Regions from separate parts of the Sporosarcina sp. P17b genome, predicted to be linked through region 2. Evidence: riboswitches for the same ligand, from Rfam matches in the RefSeq annotation. Region 2 holds a riboswitch; the other holds the start of a gene.
The links. Region 2 has a riboswitch for lysine ahead of dapA (4-hydroxy-tetrahydrodipicolinate synthase). Riboswitches for the same ligand answer to the same signal wherever they lie in the genome.

Region 1: it holds a riboswitch for lysine, as region 2 does, so the genes downstream of both, CSV76_RS12115 (Na+/H+ antiporter NhaC family protein) here and dapA (4-hydroxy-tetrahydrodipicolinate synthase) in region 2, are expected to answer to the same signal.

Annotation. Positions count from the first base shown of each region.
Region 1 covers NZ_PDYP01000010.1:53,884-66,230, forward strand. Annotated here, with positions in the region: gene CSV76_RS12070 (MarR family winged helix-turn-helix transcriptional regulator) at 1-12, shown strand, start outside; gene CSV76_RS12075 (NAD(P)H-dependent flavin oxidoreductase) at 181-1,161, shown strand; gene CSV76_RS12080 (coiled-coil domain-containing protein) at 1,240-1,761, opposite strand; gene CSV76_RS12085 (glutaredoxin family protein) at 1,953-2,189, shown strand; gene CSV76_RS17345 (hypothetical protein) at 2,186-2,338, shown strand; gene CSV76_RS12090 (rhodanese-like domain-containing protein) at 2,354-2,707, shown strand; gene CSV76_RS12095 (DUF72 domain-containing protein) at 2,881-3,741, shown strand; gene CSV76_RS12100 (sulfite exporter TauE/SafE family protein) at 3,741-4,565, shown strand; gene CSV76_RS12105 (bifunctional metallophosphatase/5'-nucleotidase) at 4,571-5,950, shown strand; gene yunB (sporulation protein YunB) at 5,998-6,765, shown strand; lysine riboswitch at 6,821-6,996, shown strand; gene CSV76_RS12115 (Na+/H+ antiporter NhaC family protein) at 7,189-8,757, shown strand; gene CSV76_RS12120 (sodium-dependent transporter) at 8,922-10,442, shown strand; gene CSV76_RS17130 (MetS family NSS transporter small subunit) at 10,443-10,580, shown strand; gene lipA (lipoyl synthase) at 10,739-11,704, shown strand; gene CSV76_RS12130 (YutD family protein) at 11,723-12,076, shown strand; gene CSV76_RS12135 (DUF86 domain-containing protein) at 12,174-12,347, shown strand, end outside.
Region 2 covers NZ_PDYP01000004.1:257,531-269,877, reverse strand. Annotated here, with positions in the region: gene CSV76_RS07045 (YARHG domain-containing protein) at 1-424, shown strand, start outside; gene CSV76_RS07040 (tetratricopeptide repeat protein) at 504-1,721, opposite strand; gene grpE (nucleotide exchange factor GrpE) at 1,806-2,396, opposite strand; gene CSV76_RS07030 (S8 family serine peptidase) at 2,634-5,111, opposite strand; lysine riboswitch at 5,349-5,526, shown strand; gene dapA (4-hydroxy-tetrahydrodipicolinate synthase) at 5,644-6,537, shown strand; gene CSV76_RS07020 (sigma 54-interacting transcriptional regulator) at 6,729-8,450, shown strand; gene CSV76_RS07015 (iron-containing alcohol dehydrogenase) at 8,573-9,748, shown strand; gene CSV76_RS07010 (CoA-acylating methylmalonate-semialdehyde dehydrogenase) at 9,782-11,239, shown strand; gene CSV76_RS07005 (GntP family permease) at 11,389-12,347, opposite strand, start outside.

The sequences.
Region 1 (12,347 bases), on a different contig from region 2:
TTATCGACATGAAAATGAATCTTCATTCATAAATTGATTGACAACTCAAAAAAATCAAGTAAAATACATGTATATACATGTATTGACGATGTAGGAGTTTTGAAGAGTACGGTTTTTACGTTAGTAACAGATATACACAGAACACATTTTGAAAGCGCTTACGATAAAAGGAGGGTGTTTATGATGAATTTAGTAGAATTGAAAAACAGTATGAGTCTTCCGGTGATTGCTTCCCCGATGTTTATTATTAGTAATCCTAAGACTGTGATTGAGCAATGTAAAGCAGGAATAATTGGTTCTATGCCATCTCTAAACGCAAGACCAGTTGCACAATTTGAAGAGTGGTTGATTGAGATTACAGAAGAATTAGCGGACTATAATGCCAAAAACCCTACTAAACCAGCCGCACCATTTGCGATCAACCAAATCGTTCACCGATCCAACGAAAGATTGCAAGAAGATATGGAGCTGTGTGTAAAGTATAAAGTTCCGATCATTATTACATCTCTTGGTGCGAGGGAAGATGTCTATGAGGCAGCGCATAGTTACGGTGGTATCGTTTTGCATGATGTCATCAATAATATGTTCGCGAAAAAAGCTATTGAAAAAGGGGCAGATGGTTTAATTGCGGTAGCGGCAGGAGCGGGTGGTCATGCTGGTCCGAAAAGCCCGTTCGCACTCATTCAAGAAATCCGTGAATGGTTTGATGGACCACTAGTGCTAGGGGGTTCCATCGCAACTGGCGGAAGCGTATTAGCTGCTGAAGCAATGGGTGCAGACTTTGCATACATCGGATCGCCATTCATCGCCACTGAAGAAGCAAGAGCAGTTGACGAATATAAACAAGCAATTGTAGACGCAACTTCGGATGATATCGTGTATAGCAATTACTTCACAGGTATCCACGGGAATTATTTAGCTACATCTATTCGTGCATCGGGCTTAGACCCTGAAAACTTGCCAGAAAGTGATCCGAGTAAAATGAACTTCGGTGGGGATGCGGGTCAAAAAGCTTGGAAAGATATTTGGGGTTGTGGACAAGGAATTGGTATCATCGATAAAGTACAACCTACAAAAGATTACGTCGCGCAATTGGCTCAGCAATACAATGAGGCAAAGGATCGGTTGGTAGGAGATCGAGTGAACACAGCGAGCAGGTAATACAGAGGGAAAAATAAATCGATTTACGATAAAAAACAAGTATGTCCATCCAGACACGCTTGTTTTTTATTTGTCTACTTAGTGTTTGTGAATGGAATGTGTTTCAATACGGTTGATTTTTAAATCATTCATCGCGGTTTTTTGATAGGTGAATTCAACATCTGATTGGAGTTGTTCGAGTAAAGAGAGGGTTTTGGTTTGTGTTTCCATTAAGGATCCAGTTTGCTGGTAGATAATATCCTGTTTACTTTCCATAGAAGATAACCGTTTATTTGTCAGTTGCTGTTCCTTTTTCACTTCTACCATTTCTGTATTAAGGACATCGACATTAGTCTTGAGTATTTCAACGTCCGACGTGAGTGTGCCAACATCTGACTTAAGCGTACTAACATCCGACTTGAGTGTACTAACATCCGACTTAAGCGTACTAACGTCTGATTTGAGTGTACTAACATCTGACTTAAGCGTACTAACGTCTGATTTGAGTGTACTAACATCTGACTTGAGCGTACTAACGTCTGACTTAAGCGTACTAACATCTGACTTGAGTGCACTAACATCTAACTTAATCTCAGAGACGTCAGTTTTAATGCTTTTCATTTCGCTCAAAATTTGGTGCAATAGAACGTCACTCATTTTCCTCCATCCTTTCGTATGTAATTGATCCTCTCTATATAATAGCATGTATTATATGAAAGACAAACACCATCCTATTGCTAAATCAATTCATTGATTATATACCTTACGGGGTATATAATACATATATAAACAAATGGAGAGGAGTTTTTTACATGTCTGAAAAAGCAACTGTATATGTGTCATCTACTTGCCCTTATTGTACGATGATGACGAATTATCTAGATGAAATCCATGTACCTTACGAGACGATCAATGTCTCTACAAATCCTGAAGAAGGTGAGCGTCTAATGGAAATAACGGGTCAGATGGGCGTTCCACAAACACAGCTGAATGGTAAATGGATAATTGGCTTTGATCCAGCAAGTATTCAAGCTGCACTCGACGCATGAATAAATTCAAACAGATTGTATTTAACCGAGGCTGCACAATTCAAACGGCTGAAGAGATGGAAAAGAAGTTATTTCCACGCTTTTGTATTGGCAACATAGCATTTGCGGTGATGGGTGTGATCCTCGTCATCATAGAATGGACTCACTAATAGGAGGCGCCAAGTATGGGATGGATTATTATAGCACTCATCGTCGGCTTAGTAGTTTGGCGAATGAAACCTGCAAAAGGTGTGCAAACAATTTCGACTGAACAATTAAAAGATAGACTGAATGAGCGGAACGTCCAGTTAATCGATGTACGTTCACCGGCAGAATATACAGGACGTCATATAAAGGAATTTAAGAATATCCCATTGAATCTACTTTCGAATAAAATGGGGACATTGAAGAAAGATCAAGAAGTCATAGTCATCTGTCAAAGCGGCATGCGCAGTTCAAATGCGGCAACACAGCTGAAAAAAGCAGGGTTCGTGAATGTAACGAATGTACGTGGTGGAATGAGCGCGTGGCAAGGCTAATGATAGAAGAAGCGTTTCGAGAATCTTATCTCGAGACGCTTTTTTAATTGGAAATGAAACCAATTACATCAAGTGAAATACAATAGAGTAAAGCCTAGTCTGCACGTACGATTTTTCCGAAAATACATAAGATATGATACACTAAGTTAAAGGTAAAAGGAGGGGGACTTTCCATGATACATGTTGGCCTGACTGGATGGGGAGACCATCCAAGCCTATATAATGAAAATACAGTTGCGAATAAAAAACTTGTAGATTATAGTAAACATTTTCCGATTGTTGAGCTAGATTCGACGTTTTATGCGATACAATCAAAGAAAGTAATGGATAAGTGGAATGAGGAAACGCCTGCTAATTTCCAATTTGTTGTGAAAGCGTATCAAGGCATCACAGGTCATCAGCGTGGAAAACTACCGTATGATTCTGAAGAAGAGATGTTCACACAATTTAAATTGTCGATGACGTCATTTGTCGAAGCGGGTAAGCTTGCGATGGTGCTTGTACAGTTTCCACCTTGGTTCGATTGCAAGAAGGAAAACGTCGAACGCATTCGTTATGTTCACGAACAATTACAACCGTTGCCCATTGCCGTCGAATTTCGCAATCAAACTTGGTACTCACCTGCATATCGAGAGAAGACACTGGATTTCTTGAACGGTCTAAACGTCATTCATGTCGTCTGCGATGAGCCGCAAGTGGGAGATGGAAGTGTGCCACTTGTACCGATTGCGACGGATAAAAAAGTGCTGTTACGTCTCCACGGACGGAATGATAAAGGTTGGGTCAATACGATGGGGGATAGTAAAGCATGGCGTAAAGTGCGCTATCTTTATGATTATAACAATAAAGAATTAGAGAGTATGAGTGAAATCGTCAAACATCTCGAGAAGCAAGCAGAAGAAGTTTTTGTCATTTTTAATAATAACTCTGGTCAGCATGCAGCCAAGAACGCTAAACAGTTTGCAAGTTTAGTCAACATAGAATATGGTCAGCCGCTTACGAAGCAAATGGATTTGTTTGAGGAGGATCAGTAATGGAATTTGTAGTACTCGCTTTAATTGGATTGGCATCGGGTGTAATTGGTTCCATCGCAGGCCTTGGAGGCGGAACCATTTTAGTTCCAGTGACATTGTTTGTCGGTCTGAACCTCGGCATGATTCCCGATATTACGCCGCAGAGTGTAGTCGGTTTGTCGGTCATTATGATGATCGCGAACGGACTTGGTTCGACAGTTTCATATATGAAAGTCAAAACTATTGATTATAAAAGCGCATTTCTATTTTTTGTAGCGAGTATTCCGGGCATCATAATCGGTGCGTTGATTAATAAAAACTTGAGTTTGCAATCATTTAATTTATATTTTGGTATATTGCTCATTGTTTTATCTACACTGTTATTAACAAGAAAATATTTAAAACCGATTCGATGGTTTGTTGACAATGGCAAGAAAATGAAGTTTACTGATCCGCAGGGCAAAACACATATCTATGGCTATCCAATATGGTTTGCGATTCTACTAGCATTATTCATTGGATTTACTTCGGGATTATTCGGAATTGGTGGAGGTACGATGATAGTGCCAGCCATGATTTTACTATTCTTGTTCCCACCACACGTGGCTGTCGCGACATCGATGCTCATGGTATTTTTATCAGCCATCGTCAACTCGATTTCACATATTTCACTAGGTCACGTACCATGGCTCTATACGATTCCTGTTGTGCCAGGAGCTTATTTTGGCGGGATGCTCGGAGCGTACTTAAATAGCAGAATGAAATCAGAAACTTTGGTTTTAGTCATACGCATCATTTTACTCATCTTTGGACTGCGTTCCATTTATGAAGGGATTTGGGGTTGACACTTATGAAGGAAACCGTAGCGACAATTCACATTTATCATACGAATGATGTACATAGTCATTTTGAAAACTGGCCGCAAATTCGCCATTTCCTCTCGCAGCGTAAGCAGCAAGCGGCAGACAATGGCGAAGCATGTTTTTTATTTGATATCGGAGACCATATTGACAGATCTCACCCATTCACAGAAGGAACAGAAGGTAAAGGAAATGTGGAATTATTAAATAAATCAGGATACCACGCTGTAACGATCGGCAACAATGAAGGAATCACCATGTCCAAGGAAGCGTTGAATACATTATATGAAGATGCGAATTTCGATGTAGTGCTCTGCAACTTAAAATATCAAGATGGAGAGCTGCCTCACTGGGCAAAAACGTCTAAAGTGTTTGAGACTGCAGAAGGCGTGCGTGTCGGTGTTATAGGGGCTACAGCTCCGTATTACGCGTTTTATGAACAACTAGGCTGGAGTGTTACTGAACCGCATATAGCATTACAAGAAGTAGCGCGTAACTTGCGCCCTCAATGTGATGTGATTGTTTGCCTCTCCCATTTAGGTATTCATGAAGATCGTCTGCTAGCTGAACAATGCCCAGAAATTGATGTTATTTTGGGCGGCCATACACATCATTTATTGCAAAACGGTGAATGGTTTGATGACACATTGATCGCGGCTGCTGAAAAGTTCGGTCATTATGTCGGACATGTGCAAGTAGATGTGGACCGCATGACGAATCAAGTGATTCATATGAAAGCAGAAGTGTTCCCAACGCAAATGATGGAAATGTCCGAAGAAGACATAAAACAGGTGAATGATTTATTTGCTGAAGGGGAAGAAACTTTACAAGTCCCGGTATTTTATAATCCTTCACCGTTATCACAGCGTTTAACAGGAGATAGTCCATTATCTTCACTGTTTGGTCGGGCGTTACTCGACTATTTGGATGCTGACTGTGCATTATTTAATGCAGGGATTTTCCTTGGTAGTCTAGAGGAAGGATGGATTACAAAAGGTGACTTACATTCCTTATTACCGCATCCCATCAATCCATGTCTTGTTCATTTAGATGGGGCAGAACTGCTGACAATCTACGAGCAATCGCTTGATCCAAAGTGGACAGAGCTTCCAATCAAGGGGCTTGGTTTCCGTGGTACATTAATGGGCAGCATGATTCATGAGCATTTATATGTCAATCATGAAGGGCAATTATTCGCCGGAAATCGATTAGTGAAGCCTGGGGAAAACTACACACTGGCGACGCTTGATATGTTCACGTTCGGCTTTTTCTATCCTTTATTAAAAGAAGCAAAGAAAGAATATGTCATGCCGGAAATGCTTCGTGATGTACTCGGTTGGTACGGCAGAAAATATTTCAATGAACGCTAGTTATGTATGCCTCCTACTTCGCATAATGTGATGTAGGAGGCGTTTTTATGCGGTTTTATACGAATCAAAAACGGCCAAAGAGACACAATTATGGCAAAACCATACTACGATTTGTCATCCCAACCGTTTTAGTAGGGGTGGCGATATTTTTCTATACCGTCAACAAACAACTAACGCCGATCTATACACAGTACGCCGAAGTGCAAACCCAGAAAATAGCCAGTCACGTCATCAGCCAGGCAATCAATAATCGATCTACCAGTGTCTATGATGTCAATGAAATTATTGAAAACGTCCCCGACGATACAACCGACACGGTGACGACGAAGTTCAATGCAGAAATCATTAGCCAAGTTATGTCCGAAATACATCAGCTCGTAGAAGATCATCTAGAGCGAGCAGAGGGCGGAGATCTGGATATGCTACCGCCACTTGGCGATCTTGAATACAATCCCGATCGTATGCAAAAGGAACAGGGCATCGTGTTTTTTGTTCCACTTGGGCAAGCAACCAATATTCCCTTAATTGGTAACTTGGGTCCAAAAATTCCTATCCGTTTCCATGTTGTAGGGGATGTACATGCAAATGTTGAAACTGATATACGAGAATTCGGTATTAACAATGCCTATGTAGAAGTAAATTTGTTGTTGAAAGTGAATGTACAGATCATCGTTCCATTAGCGACAAGCAAGAGTGTCGTAGAGCAGAAAATCCCTATCGCTATTGGCTTGATTAGAGGGAAGGTACCGCAAATTTATTCGAAAGGAGAGCAAATGCCAGCACAAATCGAGGTTCCCCTTGAGAAGACCGAGTAAAAGGGTGTTGTGAACGATGTCGATTATTGCTACACTAAGTACAGAAGAATATCGAGACTTACGTAGAGGCTGCATTGTTTATAAGTACCTAGCGAGAGAGTGACGTCTATGACCGCGAGTGAAAGGAAGCAATGCCGAAGTTTGAGAAGAGTCTGCTTCTCAAGTTGGGGTCATTTCAAAGAGGAATGACACTGTCATACAGCGACAAATGTATGGAGAGCTACAATAGCCAATTGAACTATGATTTATTAACATATTGCTTGTTCAACTGGTCAGCCGACTCCTACACGTGCGTTAGTACTTGTGGAGTGGGCTATTTTTGTGGAGAAAATTCAGAAATACAAAATATTGTCAGCATTCCACTCTTCGAAAGATCTTCTGCATTTCGATATTATCTAGCAACTTGAAAGAGGAGGAATTACAATGATCGGAACGTGGGTCTCTATTTTGCCTCCTATTATCGCCATCGTGATGGTGTTAGCGACGAGGAGAGTATTATTATCATTAGGAGCGGGAATTGTTACAGCAGCTTTACTTTTAGCGAACTTTGCTCCGTTCGAGACACTAAAAGGTGTATGGAGAGCCATGACAGTTTCATTTTGGGATGGCGGACTCAATACGTATAATATATTTATTATGTTATTTCTATTATTACTAGGTGTCATTACGGCATTTGTTAGTCTATCCGGAGGAAGTGCAGCATTTGCGCGCTGGGCTGTCACGCGTATTCGTACAAAACGTGGCGCAAAGCTACTGACAATGGCGCTCGGTATTGCCATATTTGTAGACGATTACTTCAATGCATTGGCAGTTGGCCAGATTGCAAGACCTATTACGGATCAGCATAAGATCTCTCGTGCAAAACTAGCATATTTCATTGATTCTACGTCAGCACCTATCTGTGTCGTGTCACCTATATCCAGTTGGGGCGCGTTTTTGATTGGACAACTAGCACTTATTTTAGGTACGACAGCAGCGGTCAGCTATTCACCGTTGACTGCATTCGTCATGATGGCGCCGATGAATTTTTATGTCATCGCGACATTGTCCATGGTCTTCTTCTTCGCTTGGACGAATAATGACTTCTTTGAAATGAAGAAGCATGAAGATCGTGCCATGAATGAAGGCGAACTGTTTGACCAAAATAAAGAAATACCTGGTCAGCTAAAGGAAGAATTTCCAGAGCATACACACGGTAAAGTACGTGATTTAGTTGCGCCAATCGTGACATTGATTGTGGTAACGCTTGGCATGATGATTTATACGGGTTATAAAGAAGCAGGTATCTTTGATATTTGGGCTATCTTCGAAAACACGGATGTACCGTTCTCCTTGGTAATTGGTGGTACTACAGCTACATTACTAGCTATGTTGTTATATACACTACAAATGAAAGAGAACGAAACAGCAAGCGTTTCATGGATGGGACGCGCATTTGTAAGTGGCGTAAAAGCGATGATGCCTGCGATTTTAATCTTAATCTTTGCTTGGGGATTGACGGAACTTATTGCATCGCTTGATACAGGACTATTCCTTTCTGCAATGGTAGAGCAATTGAATATTCCGGTCGCATTCCTTCCAGTACTGATTTTCGTATTAGCGGGATTAATGGCATTTTCAACAGGTACGTCATGGGGGTCGTTTGGTATCTTGATGCCGATCGCAGGGACGATCATGGTCAATGCAGCACCTGAACTATTATTACCAGCATTAGCAGCAGTTCTTGCTGGTGCGGTATTCGGAGATCATTGTTCACCGATTTCCGATACAACCATCTTATCTTCCACTGGTGCAGGGTGTAATCACATGGATCACGTCTCTACACAATTGCCTTACGCACTCGTTGCTGCGAGTGTTTCAGCGATTGGTTATATTGTTCTAGGAATTACTGGTTCAGTTTGGATTGGACTCGTAGCAGTTATTATTATCTTGATAGTTTTATTCACATACTGGAACGCAAAAGGAAAACAACGCGCTGCGCGAATAGCATAATTTTACGGTTTGGACTAAGGGTGAAGAATACTTCATTCTTAGTCCAAATTTGTTTTGACATCTACTATTCTGCTGTTTATACTAAATATACGGAACTGGAGTTTTCAGAATATATCGAATGGTAACAAGTTTTGTGAAATAACAAAAAGAGAGGAGAGTGTTTAATGGAAACACGCTCACAATGGGGAACAAGGGCCGGTTTTATATTGGCTGCAATCGGGTCTGCTGTCGGACTCGGAAATATCTGGCGCTTTCCTTATGTCGCCTATGAAAATGGCGGTGGCGCATTCTTTATCCCGTACTTATTTGCACTTTTAACAGCGGGTATCCCGATTCTGATCATGGAATTTACAATTGGTCATAAATATCGTGGATCCGCACCTCTTTCATTCTTCCGTTTAAATGGTAAGAAGGCAGAGTTTCTAGGATGGTGGGGGATTTTCGTATCGTTCGTCATCTCCACTTACTATGCTGTGATCATTGCATGGGCAATGAAATACACGATCTATTCATTTAACTTATCTTGGGGAAAAGAACCCGAAGCATTCTTCTTCGGTGATGTTCTGAAATTAGCGGATAACCCAGGAGATGTCGGAGGGATTGTAGGAGGCGTAGCATTGCCACTACTATTCGTTTGGATTATTTGTTACATCATCTTGATCGGTGGAGTCAAGAAAGGGATCGAGTTGGCGAACCGAATATTTATTCCTGTTCTATTCCTTCTATTCTTATTCGTCGTCATCCGTGCCATCACACTTGACGGAGCTATGGTAGGACTTGATGCATTCTTTAAACCGGATGTCGAAAAATTATTGAATCCGCGTGTATGGGTTGCCGCATATGGACATATCTTCTTCAGTTTATCGATTGCCTTTGCGATCATGATTACGTATTCTAGTTATTTGCCGAAGAAATCGGATATTACGAATAACGCATTCATCACAGGTTTTGCGAACTCTTCTGTTGAGTTATTAGCAGGTATCGGGGTATTCGCAGTACTAGGATTCATGGCAACGAATCAAGGGGTAGATGTAGCAGACGTTGCGACAGCGGGTGTAGGTTTAGCCTTTGTCGTGTTCCCTGAAATTATCAATCAAATGCCAGGATTAAATGGCCTGTTCGGCGCATTCTTCTTCCTGTCATTGACACTTGCGGGTATTACTTCACTAATCTCCATTACTGAAACATATATCGCGGGTATGTCAGATAAATTCAATATTTCAAGACGTCGTTCAGTAACTATTGGTGTCGGTCTCTCAGCAGTGATTTCTTTGCTATACGCTACAAATGGCGGTTTGTACTTCCTAGATGTAGCAGATTACTTCATTAACCAATTCGGTATTGCAGTCATCGGTTTAGTTGAAGTTTTCTTACTAGCTTGGGTATTCCGCAAACTCGGAGTGTTCGAACAACATGCCAATGCAGTATCAGATATTCGACTTGGATGGTGGTGGAAGGTTTCACTTTCATTCATCACTCCTATCGTATTAGGTACTATGTTATTCTTCCTAATCAAAGACAATATTGCTGAAAACTATGAAGGGTATCCAACGTCGTTCTTATGGACGATCGGATGGCCAGTAGCGATAGGCGCATTTGTGATGTCGATTGTATTCACATCATTAAAATGGAGAAACAACACAAGAATTACATCAGATTACGATGAAGACAAAGGGGGGCTATAAATGGATACAGGAATGAGCGGTTCTGCAATCCTTATGATGCTAGTCGGAGTGACGATCATCTGGGGCGGTCTATTTATTAGCATCTTTTATGCTACAATCCTCAGCAAGTTCAAAAAGAAGTTCAAAGTTGAACAGTAAACGATCTACACCTGCAGCCAGCTAGTTGGTTGCAGGTGTTTTTTTAATAGTGAAGCGTCACTAATTTCACTTTTATTGTCATGTATAATCTGTGTCATATATAATTGAAGCTTATCTGAATTTATGTTACATTGACATGAGTAGAATCTATCAACAGAATGGAGTCGGTAGCGTTGTCATGCAAACCTGAGACAGGAAGAAAATCTGAGCATGTTAGAAAGCCGGATTGGCTGAAGATTAAGCTAAACACCAATGAGAACTATACAGGTTTAAAGAAGTTAATGCGCGAGAAAAACTTGAATACTGTGTGTGAAGAAGCACGTTGTCCAAACATTCACGAGTGCTGGGGAGAGCGACGTACAGCTACTTTCATGATCCTCGGTGCTGTATGTACACGCGCATGCCGTTTTTGTGCAGTTAAAACAGGTCTACCAAATGAACTGGACACTGCTGAACCAGAACGTGTAGCGGAATCAGTTGAATTGATGAACTTGAAACACGCTGTAGTCACGGCTGTTGCGCGTGATGATCTCAAAGATGGCGGCTCTGCTATTTTTGCGGAAACGATCCGTGCAATTCGTAGAAAAAATCCATTTACATCTATTGAAGTATTGCCTTCAGATATGGGTGGAGATAAAGAAAACTTGCAACGTTTGATGGATGCAAAACCAGATATATTAAACCATAATATTGAAACTGTGCGTCGCTTGACTCCAAGAATTCGCGCGCGTGCAACGTATGATCGTTCACTTGAACTACTTCAACGTGCGAAAGAAATGTATCCTGAGATTCCGACGAAGTCTTCATTGATGGTCGGACTTGGAGAGACTGTGGAAGAGATCATTGAGACAATGGATGATCTTCGTGCGCATGACGTAGATATCATGACAATTGGTCAGTACTTACAACCAACAAAAAAACACGCAAAAGTGGTAAAGTATTATTCGCCTGATGAGTTTGGTGAATTGCGTAAAATCGCAATGACTAAAGGATTCTCTCATTGTGAGGCGGGGCCGCTTGTACGCTCAAGCTACCACGCAGACGAGCAAGTAAATGCTTCGGCTAAAGAGAAACAGCGCCAAGGTGACGAGCTGCTGAAACTTGAAGGACAAGCGAGCAGTTAAATGGAAGTGAAGCAGAGTATGGTTATTTTAGAGAACATGCAGTATGAAATCGTAGAAGAGTTTCGCGAAGGTTTCGATGAAGAGGCCTTGAATGAACGTTTTAGCGAAGTACTGTTAAAGTATGACTTTATTTTGGGCGACTGGGGATATGGACAATTACGATTAAAAGGCTTTTTTGAAGATCGTAATTCCAAATCCACTTACGAAACAAAAATTAGTACTGTCCAAGATTATATCTATGAATACTGCAACTTTGGCTGCGCTTATTTCATCTTGAAGAAGATTGGAAAAGTAAAGCCTGAACCGATAGAAGCAGAAGTAGTGGAAGAAGTAAAACCTGAAGCCGAATCTGCTCCTAAAGAACAACAATAAAAATGAAGGCTTCGAGCAAATTTGCTCGGAGCTTTTATTCGTCTGGCTGAAAATATGGTAAGATAGGAACATGAAGTATACGAGGAGGAAGAACAGTATGTATTTTGTAGATCAAAATGAAATCAATAAAACATTAGTGTATATGGAGCAGTTGATCAATACGTTTGAAAAGGAAACGGACTGGCAGCAAAGCGAAGTAAATAAACTAGCTTTAGAGCGGATTGCACATGGCTTAATTGAAGGAATTATTGATGTAGGTAATTCTATGATC
Region 2 (12,347 bases):
GAAACAAACTGTTCATCTAGATTTTGATTCCATTAAAGAATTGGCTACCGCGGCCAACACAGATGTAGAAAAGGATAACGATCTGCCCGTTGTTCAAAACGACATTGTAAAAGAAGAACCTGTCGAGACGGTCATTGTCAAAGAGATTATTAAAGAAGTTCCAGCTGACGTTCCAAAGGATCATTTCATCATTTCATACAGCGGAGACGTGTACCTCGATAAATCCGATTTAAAAGGATTATCCAAAGACGATTTACGTTTGGCGCGCAATGAAATATACGCGCGACACGGCTATGTCTTTGAATCAAAGGAATTGCAAGACTACTTTGGTTCGCAATCTTGGTATACGCCCGATCCATCATTTAACGGAAAGATGGCGAAGTGGGAGAAACACAATGTGGAACTGATTAAGTCGCATGAATAAAAACAGGAGCAATCGAAAAAGTCTAATGACTTCCTTGATTGCTCCTGTTTTCTGTAGTTAAGCGCGGACACAAGCCGAGTTAGCTCGCTTGCTCCACGTCTTCACTACTCTCGCCTTCTTCTATTAACTTCTTCATAGCTTTCGCTTCATACGTAACCCAATCGACATTCGGTTTGCTAATTAATTCGTCCAGAATCGCTGTTGACTCGGCATTCTTATTTAGCTTCCATAATGCACGACTTTCTTGCAAGCGCATCCCTTCTCGATAAGGGGACTCTTTATAATGCTCACTTTCTTCTTTATAGAAAGCTTTCGCAGTATTGACGACTTCTTCATACTTCTGCTCGCGTAAATAACTTGATGCTAAGAAATACGACGCATCGTCTGTAAAGTAATCACTTTCTTCAGTGCGCACAGCATACTCTAAATAGGCCACTGCCGCAGGGAAGTCTTCATTCAGATATTGCTTATAACCTTCGTTATAATACATTCTCGCCTCTTCATTCGATACGAATTCAGGCTCAACTTCCTCTTCAGGTTCTGTATCTGGCACTTCTACTGGCTCTTCTTTCACCGCTTCAGTCTCTGTTATGGCTGGTTTTTCAACCGGCACAGTAGTCGGCAACCCACTAGCTGTATCGGGCTGCGCCAGTAAGTTGGCAATTAACCATATTACGAAGACTAATAAAACCGTTGCAATGCCCGCGAATAAAGCCGCCGCACCCTTTTTCAGCTTGCGTTTCGGCTTCGGTTTTGGCACTGGACGAGCGATATCCGGACGTGGAGGTTCTGCCGCCACGACACGTTTGATAGTCGGATCGTCAAGAACATGCAAAGGCAATCCAACCGTATAGCGTGATAACGTGCCCGCTTCATAACGTGCCACCAGAATGGTTTTCATACGATATAATTCAATCGGAATTGGCATTTTCCCTGCCATTTCCATGGCGTTATCTACTATATGTAGGACATTTTCGGTATAGCCCAATTCAATTTCAGATACAGCGTAGTTATACTCAGCGATCACCTTTGTATAGGTGTCCCAATTACTAAGAATCACTTCTTCCAGCTTGGCGACATGAGGCTCCTCGCTATCGAGTTCCTTCAAGTACGCTAATGCCACATGCAGATTGCCGACTTTACTCTCAAGCAAAGCTTTATGCCACAGTATCTGCTTTCGGTTCACACTAAGTTTTTCAAGTTCTCGGATCGTATCAAGCGCCATCGTGTAACGCTTCTGGCGTATCTCTTGTTGCATTTGCTGAATCAACATAGGAATGTTAGTGAATGAACTCATCGAATCACCTCCACCTACTTAATGGGCGGACGCAGTGACTGAGCCATTGATCCATTGTAATGCTTGTCATACACGTTCCCCCTTTTACGTAACTGTTTTCACGAATGCATCTTGAATAACTTGTCCTTCTATTGAAAAGGCTCTGCGGAATACAGCCGCTACTTTAAATCGCTCAATTCCTGGCGCTTCTTCAGCAGGTATAGTGCCGACCGCTTCCATAAAGCTTTCATCGAAATATTCATCATACACCGGTAACTCTTGTATACCCATGTCCTCAAGCAAATGATGCGCTTGATCGATTACGGTATCCAATTGCGCGATCAAATCGATCGACTCCGGGTCCACCGTCTGACGTACGTCTTCGAATAATGTAAAGATCTCTACTGCCCGTTTCGCCATATGTACACGGTCTTCAAACGCTTCATCCTGCAAACGAGTAATCGCTTCATCAACCGGCAAGACGGCTTGATTGCTCTCAAGCAATTCTTCTAGCGACCGGAAACTCGTTGATGTGAATTGCTGAAACTGTTTCAAATCTTCTTGCGTAACCGGCTTCTCAATAGGATCTACTTCAAAATCTTCAATAGTTATTTTCTCTAGCTGCAATAATTCCTTATCCAATATACGCTGCAACTCTTCCGGCCTGTTATCCGCGGACTCATGTATAGTACTCATCGAATTCCCCTTTTCGAAAAAACATATGTAATTCTCAATCAAGCAAGAAAAGCCCAGTCTACTCTCAGGCTATTATACTGATAAGATAGCACTTTTTGGGGTCTAACACAATACTGGGCCATGAATTGTCGGAGGAATGGGACGTCTTGCATACATGGGGTGACAGGTTTTTACAGGGTTTGGCATGGAAAGACAGAAGAGCCCTCCAGTAGGAGGACTCTTCTGATGAACACTAATTTACTTATAATAGGAATAAAACATAATCCTACTTTCCTTACGTAATGAAAGATAATTAGTATTTTGAACGTTTTTTGTCACTGTTAGATAATGATAACCTTCCTGCCAGAACTGATTTGGCTCAATCAGTAGTTGATTATAGTTCAGAGGATTTACTTTGGCAGTAAAACTTTTCACACGCCCTACACCATTCGATTTTCTGGAAATCACAATATCTTGGCTATAATCTTTAAACGGAGATAACGGCTGAGTAAAGGTGACTCGGAAAACTTTATCCATGGGGACGTCTTGATTTGTAAAGTCGCTTGTAAATTCATACCCTTTGCCGTTTCGGACAACATGTACAGTCGCAATTTCCGCCACTCCACCTAATCGTGCTCTAGCTGTGACAAATACGGTACCCACACTTTTCGCTGTAACTACACCATTCTGATCGACTTCTGCTATGGAAGGGTCTGATGACGACCATATAATTCTTTGATCCGTTGCGTTATATGGAAAAACCTTTGCGGAAATTGTAAACTTTGCTTCTATCGTTGTATCTACCACATATACGGGCAGGATTTTCCTAGCGTTTCCAATATAAAACGTGATGGTCGCACTTCCCGGATAATTCGCTACCACCATCCCATCGTAGTCCACGTAAGCTACTTCCGGATTAGATGATTTCCACTCCACGAGGTTATCCTCTTTGTTCAAAAAGTATTCTCTATCTCCTCTTTTCATAGACACTTCGTCCAATATAATATCAGGAATTTCTACATCACTATATTCCGGGATAAAGATACTCGATATTTCATATTCCTGTTCCACAAATCTTTCGTTATATGATGATTCTTGATGAACCTTCATATAATAGTAACCTTCTTGCAACTCTACTTTCATAGCTAATCCTTTTCTACCGTTAGCCAACTCTTGATAATCAGCTTTTGCAACCCAGTTCTTTTTTTCATCATATAAATCTACATTTAAAAATTGATTATCAGAACCATCTTGCGAATAACCTTTTGTCCAATATATTTCAACATCAAGCATCCCTGGCTCATCCCTTACTAATTCATAAAAATCTATGTCCTTAGAAGTTTTGTTTATTCTTCCCCTCATAGTTTCATAGTAATAATTTAAAAAGGAAGTAGCTTGGGAAATTGTATCGTTTGGCTCTATTTCATACGAAGCAAACTCAGCTAACTGGTTTTTATTCGCGGAAAGTGCCTTTACTTCACTCGTTGCATAGCCCAATGACAAATCCAGTGTCACAGCTTCTGTGTTCAATTCTACTCGTTCAACTGGAACTATTTTAGGCGGCAGTCTATCATGCAGCGCTCGTAGATTCAGTAAACCTGAACCAAAGTAAGCAGGTGTAGTAAAACCACCTAACGGCATCGCAGTATCTTTCAGCAAGTTTTTCATTTGTTGCGGTGTGGTATTTGGTTGCAACGATTTATACATAGCCACCGCTCCCGCCACAATCGGTGAGGAAAACGATGTGCCCTCGCCCATAGTAAATCCATGGTTGGGGCTTGTAGTGTAAATTGATGTACCTGGAGCCACCAAAGTTAGACTGTTATTGTAATTAGAAGATTTCACGTGCTGATTCAACTGATCCACGGAACCAACGGAAATCACATTGTCGTAGGAAGCGGGATAAAACAGTGGATTCCCTTCCTCTGCTTTATTTCCGGAAGCAGCCACAACCGTTATTCCAGCCTCGATCGCTTGCTGTATCGCGTTGTTTTCTATATCTGACTTCAAATCTCCACCCAAGCTCAAGTTAATGACATCTACTCCACGTGAAACAGCATAATTAATGGCCGCCACTATATAGGAAGTCTTTGTTTTATTTCCTTCGCCAAATACTTTTAAAGGTAAAATCTTCACGTCATATGGACCTACAATTCCTGTGACCCCTATGCCATTTCCATATTCAGCAGCAATTACCCCTGCCACTTTCGTACCGTGTCCAGTTACATCAAAAACATCCGTACTACTATCATAGAAGTTATACCCACCGGTTCGAACTCTTTTTTCCAAATCAATATGTCTAGTATCCATACCTGAATCAATCACTGCGACACTAATCGATTTCCTTTGTTCTGCTACACGCGACCAGATCATTTCCGGACGAACATGTGATATCCACCATTGAGCATTTAATCCAGGATCGACGATGTCTGCTGCGATTTCACGTTCTGCATTCAGCTCGACGTATGCGATAGTAGGATCCTCTTGCAACTGGAGTTGAAGTGCTTCAACGTCCGCATCTTTTGTCAAACTCCATAACTCTACTTCATCAGAAATCCTCTTGCGCGTTTCCACTTGCATCTCCACTTCTTCACTAAATGTCATTCGGACATCTTCTGCGTATTCCACCAACAACTCTGTAACCGGTGACTGCGCATTACTATGTATAGGTTCACTATTAATTAATCCAAGAAACACCAGTACCAACAGTAGACAACGTAAACTACTTTTCTTCACAACATCCCTCTTTCCTAATAAAGTTCATATTTTCAATCCATCAATCGTTGCATGGAATAGATGACTTTAGTCCATTCTACCTCCTAGAAACGAATAGGACTACAGGTAATTCCATATTAATGAAATTAGTCAAAATTCGTATGTTCCTTATCTCCATAGAAAAGTAATGGTTGCATTCTTCATACATACCAAGTACAGTAAGGGTAATTAAACTTTCACTTATTTCGATAATTCGGAAATAAGGATAGAGGCGCAAAAACCATTAGTACACAATCAGAGAATCATGAGGTTCTGTGAAGATTGTTGAAAGGGGAATTTGCCGAAGCTGCGAGACACTCATGATCTCCAAGCTGATTCTGGACTGAACAAGTGCAGGATTGTCATATGGGAAACTGTATGGTGGGCTATCTCGTGCAAAGAAATAATTCATTATTTCAACGCAACAGCGAGCCCTCGTTGTTGCTTTTTGCGTTCACTTACGTATCGCCCCCACCTCTATGTTTTTTAATAAAATGATAGGATGTGGAGAATAATGAATTTTGGATCAGTTATGACAGCGATGGTAACTCCGTTTGATGAAAGAGGAGACATCGATTACCCAGCAACGAAAAATCTAATCAATCACTTACTAGCCAATGGAACAGACGCATTAGTCATCGCAGGCACGACAGGAGAATCGCCTACGCTTACAGCAGAAGAGAAAGTGGAACTATTCAAGTTTACTGTCCAAACCGTAGCAGGCAGAGCACCTGTCATTGCTGGAACTGGAACGAATAGCACGAGAGAATCTATCGATTTGACGATCCAAGCGGAAGAAACCGGTGTCGATGGAATTATGCTGGTCGTCCCTTACTACAACAAGCCTTGTCAGGAAGGACTCTACCAGCACTTCAAGACGATTGCGCAAACTACGACATTACCTGTCATGCTATATAATATCCCGGGTCGTAGTGCAGTCAATATGTTGCCAGAAACCGTTATTCGGTTGGCTAACGATGTGTCGAATATTACGTCCATTAAAGAAGCAAGCGGCGATCTAGAAGCCGTTGCAGCCATAATTGAACATACGGGCGATGACTTCTTTGTCTATACAGGAGACGATGCTTCTACACTTCCTGTATTAGCCATCGGCGGAACAGGCATTGTGTCGGTTTCTGCGCATATTATAGGAAACGAAATGCAAGAGATGGTACAGAACTTTAAAACCGGTAACACAAAGCAAGCAGCGGAAATCTACCGTGGTTTATTGCCAATCATGAAAGCGATGTTTGCTGCACCTAACCCTTCTCCAACAAAGGCCGCGTTGAATTTACTAGGCGTACCTGTCGGCGGAGTTCGTTTACCGATGATCGATTTGCCTGAAAACGAAGTGGCGGCTTTGAAGGAATTGTTAGCCCTTGAAGACAATGCTACGATTGGATTGTAAAAGTAACGAATAGAAAATATGCTGCCTCAAAAACTCTACTTGTAGATTTTCTGAGGCAGCTTTTTGCATCTACAAGTAAAAGCCTGTTTAAGATACGTATCTCCCTTCAAAACGAACTCAGTACAAACTATGTAATAGATGCGTTATACTGTGTAATAATCGATGAAAATAGATACATCATGGAGGCTTTTATGTTTAACGATTCTTTTATTAATACACTCATACAGTTGGAAAATGATAAAAAGTGGATGTCTGTAGCGAATTGGATGAATAAAAATCCCCCAGTTATCCAACTAGATCAGACGTTGCTAGAAGCAGCTAAAGTACTGAAGGAATTGAAAATCGAGTTTCTCCCTATCGTTGATCCACAATATAAGCCGGTCGGTATCATTACTGCTGAACACATACTCGAAGCTTTCGTCAATGGCCGTAATAAGCACACAACACTAGAGCATATAGTACTTATGCAAGTAGCTACAATAGACGAACATACATTATTGAATGAACTCCCTTTCGATCCAGACAATACAAATGTCTATGTTGTAAAAAACAAACAAGGTATCCTCATGGGTCTGTTAACTCAAAAAGAAATCGTCAAAGGGCTATCGGCATTGATTGAAAGTTATATAAAAAATGAAAAGGTCTCTGATATTTTGACGGTCATTCTGGAAAAAGCGTATGAAGGAATTGCTGTGGTCGATGAATTGGGTATGATCATCGAATTCAATGAGGCCTATAGTAAATTCACCGGTATCCCTAGATCGGAAGCAATTGGACGGCATGTCACAGAAGTAATCGAAAATACAAATCTACATGAAACCGTACAGAAAGGTATGCCAGAAAGAGGCGTTCTTCAAAATATTCAAGGGCAAGATATGGTCGTTCACCGTATTCCTATTTGGAAAAACGGTAAAGTAGTCGCAGCAATCGGTATGTTGATTTTCGAAGGTGTTTCAGACATTTATCGCATTTATGAGCGGTTACAACTACAGAAAATTATGGCTGATACTGAACTTCCTCCCCTATCTCCTGAAGGCTTTTCCAGTCTCAATCAAATTATAGGGACAAGCGAAGCGATATCCGACTTAAAGAGAAAAGCGCGGACTGCTGCTCGAACACAAGCTGTCGTTTTATTGTCCGGTGAAAAAGGAACGGGTAAAAACGCATTTGCAGAAAGTATCCATCAGTTAAGTCCGATCGCATCCAAACCATTTACAACTATATATTGCAAAGTCCAAGCAGCGCGAAATGTGGAAGAACAACTTTTCAGCCCACATGGAATCCTCCATTCCGGACAACCAAGCACGCTTTATTTACAAGATATAGATGCTTTATCTATGAATATACAGATGAAATTAGTGGAGTTTCTAAAACAAGCTCCAGAAGATTTCCCTGTTCAACTAATCATTTCGTCTACACAAGACTTACACGAATTAGCCGAAAGAGATGCTTTTAGTTCCGAGTTATATGCCAAATTAAATCCACTGCAGCTCTCTATCCCTGCGCTTCGTAACAGGAACGAAGACATCCCTTATCTACTGTCACATTATATGCAGGAAATATGTTTCGCACATAAAATTCCTGAGAAGTCATTCTCTACTACCGCTGTAACGTATTTAATGAATTATCAATGGGAAGGTAATATTGAGGAATTGATAGATGTGCTAGAAGACCTAGTAAGCATTGTTGACTCCGATAGTATTGATGAGACAGATTTGCCGCAACATATTCTGGATGGACAAAATTTAAGTACGTTAGAAGACTTCAGAGAAAAACAAGAGGCGGAAGAAAAAAAGATTATATTAAATTTATTGGATCAAACAGAAGGTAATAAATCTAAGACAGCCGAGCTGCTTGGCATACACAGAACTACATTGTATAAAAAATTAAGAAAATTTAATATCTTGACCTGAGTGTAGCGTGGATGCTACACTCAGGTTACAAAATAAAAGTGTAGCCTCAACGCTACACTTTTTCTTGTTCTATTGTAAATACACACTCTAGTACAGGAAATACAATTTAAGGAGCTGACCTAATGGAAACTTGCAAAACGTTTCAAATGCCCCCTACTATTCTGTATCAACAACATTCTTTCGAACAGATTGGGGAAAAAGCCACACGCCTCGGTAAAAAAGCGCTGATCATTAGCGACCAAATCATGCAAAAACTCGGTTACGTAGAAGAATGCCAACAGAAATTATCTTCTCATTCTGTTGAAAGCGCTATCTTTCTCGGTGTAGCTTCCGAACCGAATGATCAATATGTAGATGAAGCACTTCAATTGTATATAGATGAAAAATGCGACCTCATTATTTCATTGGGTGGCGGTAGTTGTATCGATACGGCGAAAGCGGTTGCAGTAGTCGCGACGAACGGTGGGAACATCGAAGACTACGTAGGCATGAAGAAAGTTGCGCAAATCGCGCCTGTCCCTCATATCGCCATTCCAACTACAGCAGGTACGGGTTCAGAAGCAACGGACGTAACGGTCATTACGAATTCAACAACTAAAGTAAAAATGATGATCAAACAGCCTGCATTCATGCCGAATGTAGCGATTGTTGATCCATTGCTCACTCTGTCTTCCCCACAAAAAGTAACGGCTGCAACAGGTGTCGACGCACTGAGTCATGCGATTGAAGCCTACATATCCAAAAAAGCACATCCTATGACAGATATAATGGCTTTATCCGCCATTCAATTAATCTCAAAGAACTTATATAGAGCATTCACGGACGGTCAAGACATCGAAGCAAGAGAAGGCATGTCACTCGCTGCCCTTCAAGCAGGAAGCGCATTTTCAAACGCGTCTGTTTGTCTAGTCCACGGCATGTCTCGACCAATCGGTGCACTCTTTAATGTACCGCACGGCTTCTCTAACGCGATGCTCTTACCTGCCGTTCTAGAGTATAGTAAAGATTCATGTATCGATAGACTGGCAGATATCGGTCGTATCTTCTCTTCCGACGCGGCACAGTTGTCAGATGAAGAAGCGGCAGAAGTAGCTGTACAATCTGTTAGGGACTTATGTAAAGCACTAGACATTCCAAATCTTGAAACATGGGGTATCCCACGTGAAGAATTTGTAAGCGCTCTCGAAAAAATGTCTAAAGACGCGATCGATAGTGGAAGTCCCGGTAACAACCCAAAAGTTCCTTCAGAAGACAAAATCGCAGACTTGTATCAAGTGTGCTATGAATACCAATTTTAATTTGACACGCAATTACACTAGGAGGTCATATACATGACAACAGCTATTAAAACAGTACAAAACTATATAAACGGTGAATGGGTATCCGCTACGACGGACCAGACAGAACCTGTATACAATCCTGCTACAGCAGAAGTAGTGGCACATGTTCCTATTTCAACAAAAGAAGATTTAGACACTGCGATACAAGCAGCGAGTGAAGCATTCGTAACGTGGAAGGAAGTACCGGTTCCACGTCGCGCACGTATCCTATTCAAGTATCAGCAACTATTAGTCGAGCACTGGGATGAACTTGCTCGAATTATCACAGTTGAAAACGGCAAAAACTTTACCGAAGCGCATGGTGAAGTATTGCGTGGAATCGAATGTGTGGAATTCGCAGCTGGAGCACCTACTTTAATGATGGGAGATAACTTGCCATCTGTCGCAACGGGACTAGAATCTGGAACGTATCGCTACCCAATCGGAGTGATCGGCGGCATCACACCGTTCAACTTCCCTATGATGGTACCATGCTGGATGTTCCCGATGGCAATCGCAACAGGAAACACGTTCGTACTTAAACCATCCGAGCGTACACCGATGCTAGCAAACCGCCTGGCTGAACTACTTGAAGAAGCCGGCTTGCCAAAAGGTGTATTCAATATCGTGCACGGTGCGCATGACGTAGTAAACGGCATCCTTGATCACGAAAAGATCGCAGCGATTTCATTCGTAGGATCACAGCCTGTTGCAGAGTATGTCTATAAACGCGGTACAGATAATCTAAAACGTGTTCAAGCACTGGCAGGAGCGAAAAACCACTCGATCGTATTGAAAGACGCAAACTTAGACAACGCGGCTACACAGATCATCAACGCAGCATTCGGATCCGCTGGAGAACGTTGCATGGCTTGTTCAGTCGTTGCAGTAGAAGACGATATCGCAGACGAGTTTGTTGAGCTATTACTTAATCGAGCAAATGAACTGACAATCGGTAACGGTTTGGACGAGGGAATCTTCCTAGGGCCTGTCATTCGTGATGCGCATAAAGAACGTACAGAACAATACATTGCGACTGGAGAAAAAGAAGGCGCTACAATGATTCGCGACGGACGTACAGACGATGCTGCGAAAGAAAAAGGATACTTTGTCGGACCTACAATCTTTGACAACGTAACGAGCGAAATGAAAATTTGGCAAGACGAAATTTTCGCCCCTGTCCTTTCTATTAGCCGTGTTAAAGACTTAGATGAAGCAATCCAACTATCCAATAAATCCAATTTCGGTAACGGAGCTTGTATTTTCACAAGAGACGGTGGAAATGTGCGCAACTTCCGTGAAAACATCGATGCAGGCATGCTCGGATTAAATATCGGCGTTCCAGCACCGATGGCATTCTTCCCATTCTCTGGTTGGAAAGATTCATTCTACGGGGATCTTCATGCGAATGGTAAAGACGGATTGAACTTCTATACGCGTCAGAAAGTACTTACAGGTCGTTGGGAATAATCAACAAACTTCCTGATTCGTCTACAATGAAATAAAACTCCAAAAAGACTTCTAACCCAATTTGGATTAGAAGTCTTTTTGCTTTGTATAGTATTAATTAGGTAGCGATCATGCAGAAAACTATTCTGTCCGTACTTCAGGAACTACTATTAATTAATCCCCATAATCCCAAGCGCAATCGCAGGAATCAACGATAACATAGGGAATACAATTGCGATGACGCCCATCTCTTTGTAAGACTCCTTATGCGTCATCCCCGTTACAATTAAAATCGTTATAATCGCCCCATTATGTGGCAGGGAATCTAACCCGCCCGAAGCAATGGATGCTATCCGGTGAAAGGCTTCTGGTGATGGGCCAGTAGTTGTCGCAATTTCATAATAATGCGAGCCTAGCGCTTCCAACGTAATACCGAGTCCACCTGAAGCAGAACCTGTAGCTCCTGCTAGAACGTTTACTGCTATCGCTTCAGAAATTAAAGGATTGGCATTAATGCCTAAAATAGCATCGCTCAACTTTTCAAATCCTGGAACAGATCGCACAATAGTTCCAAAACCAACAGCGGCACTTGTATTGATCATCGCCATAACGGAATCACTCGCCCCGCTATTGATCGCTTTCGTAAAGCCTTTAAACTCCTTGAATGAAATAATTAATATGAGAACAATACCTGTACCTAACGCGAGAACGATATCCCACTTTAAAAAGTTCAACGTCACGATTACAGCCAATAAAGGAAGTAGAGAAAGAATGACATGTGGATAACTAGTTCTTTCTTCCATATTCGCATCTTCTTTACGCTCTTCGAATCCTTCACCCGCTTCTCTCAATACGCGTACACGTCTATTCAAGTACAGTATGGAGCAAACGATCATGACAGCTGATGAAACGAGACCGATAATCGGTGCAGCTGCAGCAGTCGTATTAAAATACTGCGTCGGAATCAAATTCTGGATTTGTGGAGTACCCGGCAATGCCGTCATAGCAAACGTCATCATCCCTGCTACGATCGTTCCTGGAAGGAGTCGTCTACTAATATCGGCTTCCCTGAACATGTTCACTGCCAAAGGATACACAGCAAATACTACAACAAATACACTAACACCAC